Regions from separate parts of the Streptomyces sp. SAI-135 genome, predicted to be linked through region 2. Evidence: riboswitches for the same ligand, from Rfam matches in the RefSeq annotation. Region 2 holds a riboswitch; the other holds the start of a gene.
The links. A riboswitch is a leader RNA that binds a small molecule or an ion and turns the genes downstream of it on or off. The one in region 2 is predicted to bind cobalamin.
Positions count from the first base shown of each region.

Region 1: linked by a shared signal. The riboswitch ahead of M2163_RS26335 (HoxN/HupN/NixA family nickel/cobalt transporter) and the one ahead of M2163_RS17855 (prenyltransferase/squalene oxidase repeat-containing protein) in region 2 are both predicted to bind cobalamin.

Region 1 is NZ_JARXYP010000002.1:4,833,361-4,837,565, reverse strand. It holds gene thrS (threonine--tRNA ligase) at 1-3, shown strand, start outside; gene M2163_RS26340 (nucleoside hydrolase) at 42-1,004, shown strand; gene M2163_RS26335 (HoxN/HupN/NixA family nickel/cobalt transporter) at 1,021-2,115, opposite strand; cobalamin riboswitch at 2,144-2,350, opposite strand; gene M2163_RS26330 (metalloregulator ArsR/SmtB family transcription factor) at 2,446-2,793, shown strand; gene M2163_RS26325 (hypothetical protein) at 2,942-3,739, shown strand; gene M2163_RS26320 (ANTAR domain-containing protein) at 3,744-4,205, opposite strand, start outside.
Region 2 is NZ_JARXYP010000002.1:2,961,507-2,965,711, forward strand. It holds gene M2163_RS17845 (aldehyde dehydrogenase) at 1-1,061, opposite strand, end outside; gene M2163_RS17850 (MBL fold metallo-hydrolase) at 1,230-2,255, shown strand; cobalamin riboswitch at 2,301-2,430, shown strand; gene M2163_RS17855 (prenyltransferase/squalene oxidase repeat-containing protein) at 2,548-3,723, shown strand; gene M2163_RS17860 (SCO2322 family protein) at 3,720-4,205, shown strand, end outside.

The sequences.
Region 1 (4,205 bases), 1.9 Mb from region 2:
TAAGGTCGGTCCCGTACGCCAGTGACGAAAGGATCCCCGCCGTGACCGGTCAGCCCATCCCGGTGATCATCGACTGCGACACCGGTGTCGACGACGCCCTGGCCCTGCTGTTCGCCGTACGGCACCCCGGCATCGACCTGCGCGCGGTCACCTGTGTCGCCGGGAACACCGACGTCGACGGCGTGGTCCGCAACACGCTGACCGTCCTGGAGCAGGCCGGGGCCGGGGACGTCCCGGTGGCCCGGGGTGCCGAGCGGCCGCTGATCGAGCCCGTGCGCACCGCGCAGCACGTGCACGGGCTCGACGGGATGGGCGACCTGGGGCTGCCCGCCCCGACCCGGGTGGCGGTGGACGTGGACGCGGTGACGCTGCTCCGGCGGGAGATCCTCGCCTCGCCCACCCCCGTGACGCTCGTCCCGACCGCCCCGCTCACCAACATCGCGCTGCTCCTTCGTACGCACCCCGACGTGGTGCGCAACATCGAGCGGATCGTGTTCATGGGCGGCGCGGTGGCGACCGGGAACGCCACCCCGGTCGCGGAGTTCAACGTCTGGCACGACCCCGAGGCGGCCGCGGTCCTGCTCACCGCGGGGGTGCCGATCACCATGTACGGGCTGGACGTCTTCGAGCGGGTCGTCGTCCCGGCGGCGGACGTCCAGCGGCTGCGCGCGAGTGCGGAACCGGCCCTGCGCATGGCCGGGGAGCTCCTCGCCCACCGCGACCCGGCCACCTCCGGCGACCCCACCCCCAGCGGCGGCCTCGGCGACGCGGGCGCGGTGTGCGCGGTCGTCGACCCGGGCGGCCTGACCACCGAACTCCTGCCGGTGGAGGTCTCGTTGACCCCCGGCCCGACCCGCGGCCAGACCGTCGTCGACCGCCGCCGCCGTCCCGGCGAGTCCGAGATCCACGAGGGCGGACGCGAAGTGACCCTCGTGGACGTGGGGTTGGACGTGGACGTGGAACGGTACGTGAAGCTGTGGCTGACGGCGGTGGAGGGGGCCTAGCGGCCGGTCCGGGCCCTCAGGAACCGCTGACGCCCCACCGCTGCTCCACCTTCGCCAGCCGCCAGTAGGCGATCGCCGCCGCCCACACCACCACGAACAGGCCGACGATGACGTACCCGACGTTGTCGAGGTCGATGTCGGCGATCCAGGTGGTGAGGGCGTCGGTGAGGGCGAGCTTGTCGTGCAGGACGCCGACGAGCTCGATCGTGCCGATGAAGAAGGCGACCGCGATGGACAGGCCGGTGATGGCGAGGTTGTAGAACACCTTGCGCACCGGGTTGGAGAAGGCCCACTGGTACGCGAAGTTCATGAACGTGCCGTCGAGGGTGTCGAACAGGCTCATGCCGGCGGCGAAGAGCAGGGGGAGGCACAGGATCGCGTACCAGGGCAGTCCGGCCGCCGCACCCGACCCCGCCATCACCATCAGCGTGACCTCGGTGGCCGTGTCGAAGCCGAGCCCGAAGAGAAAGCCCAGCGGAAACATCTGCCCCGGCCGGGTGATGGACCTGGTGAGCCGGCCGAGGATCCGGTTCATGAAGCCCCGGGAGTCCAGATGCTGCTCCAGCTCCTGCTCGTCGTACGACCCCGCCCGCATCGCCCGGAACACCTTCAGGATGCCCACCAGGGCGACCAGGTTGAGGGCGGCGATGAGGTAGAGGAACGTCCCGGAGATCGTCGTACCGAGAAAACCCAGGACCTGGTGGGTGCCGGACCCCTCGTTCATGACCTTGCCGGCGAGCTGGGTGCCGCCCGCGATGAGCGCCGCGAGCACGACGACGACACTGGAGTGCCCGAGCGCGAACCAGAACCCCACCGACACCGGCCGCTTGCCGTCGGCCATCAGCTTGCGGGTGGTGTTGTCGATCGCGGCGATGTGGTCCGCGTCGAAGGCGTGCCGCATGCCGAGGGTGTAGGCGGTGATGCCGAGGCCGATGCCGAAGGCCCTGTCGCCGACCTCGTAGTGCCCCGGGACGACGAGCAGGAACAGGATGCCGAAGGCGAGGACGTGCAGCGCGGCTATCGCGGCCATCAGGCCGGCCGTCCTGACGGTGTCCTCGCGCCGCCAGCGGAAGGAGGCGGCGGCGGTCCCGGGCAGGGCAGGGTCGGTCATACGGTGGTCACTCCAGCACCTCGTGGATGAACGCGTGAGCTGCCGTGGCCGGTCTCCTGGCTTACGGGTCGTACGTTTCCCTGCCCGCCTTCCCGGCCTGGTGGTGACGGCCAGTGGCTGTCCCGCGAGGGACGTGGGAGGGGAACTCCCCGATCACAGTGGCGAGGGCCGCACCGGCATGGACCCCTGAGGGGTCGTCACCGGTTTCCCGAGCACCACGGCCCGCCCACCGTAGGCGGGGCCGGGGGTTCCTGCATAGCTGCACACCTGCGCAGGTATGGAAGATCACATACGGCAGATCACATACGGCCGCCTGCGAGGATGTGCCCCATGCACCTCGTCCCGGCCGACCGAGCCGACCGCCGCACCATCGACGGGCACCGGGTGTGCGACGCCATCGCCGCGATCGGCGACCCGGGACACGTCCGCACCTGGTCCGACCGCTTCGCCCTCCTCGCCGACCCCAACCGGCTGTCCCTGCTGCTCGCCCTGCACCGCACCGGCCCCCTGGCCGTCTCCGACCTCGCGATCGCGACCGGCATGAACGACCCCGCCGTCTCCCAGGCCCTGCGGCTGCTGCGGGCGGCCGGCGTGGTGGCGGGCGAGAAGGCGGGACGGGTGGTGCGGTACCGGGTGGTGGACGAGGCGGTGCGGGGGTTGTTGCAGCAGGTGTCCTGACCGCGGCCGGGCGGAGGTTGTTGCAGCGGGTGTCCTGACCGCGGCCGGGCTCCGCGGGTGTGCCGGAGCGGACCGTCGGCCGCGTGGTGCGTAACCCGTACGGCCCGGACCACTGGTGACCTCCGAGCGCCCGGTGATCACTTGAAGCATGACCCCGCCCCGCGCCGCCCGCGCCGCCGCCTCCGCCCTCGCTCTCTCCGGGCTCCTCTCCGCCACCGCCTGTTCCGCGCTCTCCACGCCTCCCACCGCGCCCAAGCCGACGATCACCCTGCCGAACAGTGCGCCGCCGCCGTCCGCGAAGGCGTCCGCCAAGGCGTCCACCGGCCCTTCCTCGGCCCTCACCGAGGCGATGGCGCAGGCCGCGCTCGTCACCGACGCGGACCTCGGCGAACCCTGGACGCCGGCCCAGGGGGTGGCCACCTGGCACGACGGGGTGCTGAAGGCGAAGGCCGACCGGCGCGGGTGTCAGCGGCTGCTGGACGCGCTGTACGCGGACGAGTTGTTCGGGGCCGACGCCCGGCCCCGCGCGGTCGTCGGGATGGACGACGAGTGGAACCAGGCCCAGATGCGCTATCAGGTGCTCGCCCGTCCGCCGGCGGAGATCGACAGGACCCTGGCCTGGCTCGGGAGCCTGCCGAGGAAGTGTGCGCAGTTCGCGGCCACCACGACCACGGGGGCCGTCCTCGGGGTGCAGGTCGGGGAGTTGCCGCTGCCGGAGGCGGGGGACGCCCGGCAGGGGCTGCGGGTGCTGCTGACGGGGCAGTCGCCGGACGGCGAGCCGACCACGCTCACCCTGGACGTCGCCGCGCTCCGCGTCGGTGAGGACGCGATCAGCGTGACGAACGGCGGCTTCGGCGACGTGCAGACGGAGGCCACGCAGGCGGCCGTACAGCTGGGCGCCGAACGGCTGGCGGAGGTGCGCAGGCAGGGGCGGGTGCAGGTGTGAGGGGTCAGTCGGGGGCGAGGCGTCTGCGGTGCCGGACCACCTCGTGCGCCACCTCCAGCACGCTACGGCCGTGTGCGAAGGCGTGGGCGCGCAGGCGGGCCAGCGCCTCGTCCGCGTCGGCGCCGAGCTGCACCATGACCATGCCGACGGCCTGGTACACCTCGTCGTGGGCGGTGGCCAGACCGCTGAGCCAAGGGGCGTCGCCCTCGGGGCCGTACTCCTCGTCCCGGGGCAGGGCCATCAGGGCCACCGTCATGACGTTCGCCACGAGTTCGGCGACACGCCGCTCACGCCGGGTGAGTTCGCCGGGGACGTCACGATAGAGGTCGAGGGTGCCCACGCAGACGGTGTCGTTGCCGAGCGGCATCGAGTACACCGCCCGTATCCCGGCGGCGGTGGCCTCCTCGGCGAAGACCGGCCAGCGACCCGCGTCCCCGCCCGAGGTCAGGTCGGTGGCGAACACGGC
Region 2 (4,205 bases):
GTGAGGATCTTCGCGCCCTCCTCCTGGCCGATCCTGATGTAGTCGAGGTTGCGGCGCTGCTGGCGTTCGGCGACCAGGGGGCCGACCTGGGTGGCCGGGTCGAGCGGGTCGCCGACGACCAGGGAACTCGCCGCCGCGGCCAGGGCTTCGGCGAACTCGTCGTAGCGGGAGCGCGGGAGCAGGATGCGGGTCTGGGCCACACAGGCCTGCCCATTGTTCATCCAGGCGGACGGGACGATCCCGGCGACGGCCGCCTCCACGTCCGCGTCCGGCAGGACGACCGCGGCCGACTTCCCGCCCAACTCCAGTGTCACGCGGGTGAGGTTGCGGGCGGCGACCTCCATCACGCGCTTGCCCGCCCCCACCGAACCGGTGAAGGAGACCTTGTCGATCCCCGGATGCCCGACCAGGTACTCGCTCACCTCGCGGTCGGCCGGGAGGATGGACAGCACGCCCTCGGGAAGTCCGGCCTCCCTGGTGATCTCGGCCAGGATGTACGCGTCCAGCGGCGACTCGGGCGACGGCTTGAGCACCACCGTGCAGCCGGTGAGCAGCGCGGGCGCGAGCTTGGCGGCGGCGACGAACTGCGGGACGTTCCAGGGCACCACGGCGGCCACGACCCCCACCGGTTCACGGCGGACGAGGATGCGGCCGAGGACTCCGTCGCGCCGCTCCTCGTAGGTGAAGTTCCGGGCGACGGTGATCGCCGAGTCCCAGACCATCATCGCGCCCAGGGCCTGCGCGAGGACGCTCCAGGAGTAGGGGGAGCCGTTCTCGGAGGAGATCACGCGGGCGATCTCCTCGTGCCGTACCGCGATGGCGTCCTTGATCCTGGTGACGACCTCGATGCGCTCGTCGAGCGTCATCCGCGGCCAGGGGCCCTCGTCGAAGGCGGTGCGGGCGGCGGCGACGGCCGCGTCCACGTCCGCCCGGGAGGCATGCGGCACCCGTCCGATGACCTCCTGGGTGTGCGGGGAGATCACCTCGATGACGTCCTCGCCCAGGGGGTCGGTCAACTCCCCGCCGATGAACAGCTGTCCGTGTTCCACGAGCTCGGTCATGGCGAACGCCTCCCAGGGGCGGCTTGCTGACGAACCATCAGATACGGAACTGATACCAGTTCCACTCCGAGGAGTCCACGGGCCGTGCGTCGCGCGCATTGGTGACCTCGGGCTACCGTCGAAACCCGTTCTAGTTATAGTGGCCGGAACGCGGTGATTGGGGAGCTCATGGCGCAGGTGCACGACCATGGTGGAGGCGTCCGGTCCGTCCAGGTGCCCATCCCCGACAACCCCCTCGGCCACACGCTCGTCTACGTCGTCGACACCGACCGGGGTCCGGTGCTGGTGGACACCGGCTGGGACGACCCGGCCTCCTGGGACACCCTCGCCGAGGGGCTGACGGCGTGCGGGACCGACGTCGGCGAGATCCACGGCGTCGTCATCACCCACCACCACCCCGACCACCACGGCCTCTCCGGGCAGGTCCGCGAGGTCTCCGGCGCCTGGATCGCGATGCACGCGGCGGACTCCGCGATCGTGCGGCGCACCCGGGAGACCCGGGCCGAGCGCTGGTTCACCTACATGACGGCCAAGCTGGTGGCCGCGGGCGCCCCCGAGGAACACGTGGCCCCTCTGCGCACCGCCCGCCGTCGCCGACTCCCGGGCTTCTCCCCCGCGTTGCCCGACCGCGAGATCGTCCCCGGCGAACTCCTCGACCTCCCCGGCCGCAGGCTCCGGGCGATCTGGACGCCCGGACACACGCCGGGTCACGTGTGCCTGCACCTGGAGGAGGAGCACCCGGAGCAACTCCCTGGCCGCGGACGCCTGTTCTCCGGCGACCACCTGCTCCCCGAGATCACCCCGCACATCGGCCTGTACGAGGACCCCGACGACGCCACCGTCACCGACCCCCTCGGCGACTACCTCGACTCCCTGGAGCGCATCGGCCGCCTCGCCCCCGCCGAGGTGCTCCCGGCCCACCAGCACGTCTTCACCGACGCGAGCGCCCGGGTCCGGGAACTGCTCGACCACCACGAGGAACGCCTCACCGACCTGCGCTCCCTCCTCGCCGAGCCCCTCACCCCCTGGCAGCTCGCCGAGCGCATGGAGTGGAACCGGCCGTGGGACCAGATCCCCTACGGATCACGGAACATCGCGGTCTCGGAGGCCGAGGCGCATCTGCGGCGGCTGGTGAAGCTGGGGCGGGCGGAGGCGGTGCCGGGGAGCGATCCGGTGACGTACGTGGCGGCCTGAGGGCACGGGCGGCTCCGCACAGGCGACTCCCAGGCACTTCCCTACGGGCGAGTACAGTGGCCAGGTCGTCATCACACCCGTACGGGGGAAAGCCGGTGCAATTCCGGCGCTGACCCGCAACCGTGAACCGCCTCCCAGGGCGGTGAGCCGGACTGCCCCGCACGGTTCGTGACCGGCTCACGCGCATCGGCGACCGGCCGGTGCGGGCACCGTCGAGGTATACGGAGCCGAGCCGCCCGGGGGTCCTCCCGCGCTGCCCGGCTCTCCGCAGGGAGAAGGGCATCCGCCGATCATGAACGTCCGCCGCAGCGCCGCCGTCCTGGCCGCCACCGTCGTGATCGGCACGGCCGCACCCGCCGTCGCCGCCTCACCGTCCCCCTCGCCGTCCCTGCCCGCGGGGCTGTACGGCAGCGGCGACCCCACCTACGACGGGGTCTGGCGGCAGTCGTTCGCGCTCATCGCCCTGCACCGGGCGCACACGGAGCCCGCGGCCGCGGCCGTCGACTGGCTGGCCGGGCAGCAGTGCGAGAGCGGGGCGTTCCCGGCGTTCCGGGCGAACCCGGCCAAGGCCTGCGACGCCAAGCTGATGGTCGACACCAACAGCACGGCCGCGGCCGCCCAGGCCCTGTCCGCGGTCGGCGGACACGGCACCGCGGTCACGAAGGCGGTGAACTGGCTGAAGTCCGTCCAGAACAAGGACGGCGGCTGGGGCTTCACCCCGGGCGGCGCCAGCGACGCCAACTCGACGTCCGTGGTCATCGGCGCGCTCGCCACCCAGGACGTCCCCGTCCCGAAGGTCCGCGCCGGCGCGCAGTCGCCCTACGACGCCCTGCTGAGGCTGTCCCTGCCGTGTGCCGACGGAGGCGCGTTCGCCTATCAGCCGGACAAGAAGGGCAAGCTCACCGCCAACGCGGACGCGACGGCGGCGGCCGTCGTCGCCGCGCGCGGAGCGGGACCGCTGACGGCGAAGGCCGGCGCCCCGAGCGAGAGCACCTGCGCCGACGCACCGGACCTCACCCCCGCGAGGGCCGCGGCCAACGGAGCCTCCTTCCTCGCCGAGGAGGTCGCGAAGGACGGCTACCTGAAGTCCGCCCTCCCCGGTGCCGGGAACCAGCCCGACCACGGCAACACGGCGGACGCCGTCGTCGCACTCGCCGTACAGGGCGGTCCCCAGGCCGCCCGCAAGCCCCTGGCGTGGCTGGAGCGGAACTCCGCGAAGTGGGCCCGGCAGAACGGCCCGGCGGCCTACGCCCAGCTGATCCTCGCCGCCGAGGCGGCCGGCGCCGACCCGGGCGACTTCGGCGGCACGGACCTGGTGAAGCAGCTGACCGCGACGGGACCGGCGACGGAAACCGCGTCCCAGGACGACTCCGGCACCTCCGTCTGGTGGATGGTCGGCACGGGTCTCGCCGCCGGCGCGGGCATCGGTTTCCTGCTCAGCAGCCGCAACAGGAGGAAGCAGCCGTGACGACCCGTCGGGCGGTCCTCCTCTCCCTCCTGGCCGGCCTCCTCCTGACCGTGGCGAGCCCGGCCCACGCGACGGGCTACCGCTACTGGTCCTTCTGGGACCGCACCGGGGCGACCTGGACCTACGCCACCCAGGGCCCCTCGACCACCGTCCCCTCCGACGGTGACGTCCAGGGTTTCCGCTTCGCGGTGAGCGAGGACTCGGCGGACGCCGACAAGCCCCGCGGGACCGCGTCGTTCTCGGCGATCTGCGCGGACACGCCCGCGCGGGACGGCCGTAAGCGGGTGGCCCTGGTCCTCGACTTCGGTACGGCGTCGGACGCCCCGGCCGGCGAGACACCCCCGGCGGGCCGCACCGCGTGCGCGTCGGTGCCCCGGGACGCGACCACGGCGGAGGCTCTGGCGTCGGTCGCCGAACCCCTCCGGTACAACGCGAACGCCCTGTTGTGCGCGGTCTCCGGGTATCCGCGGACGGGGTGCGGG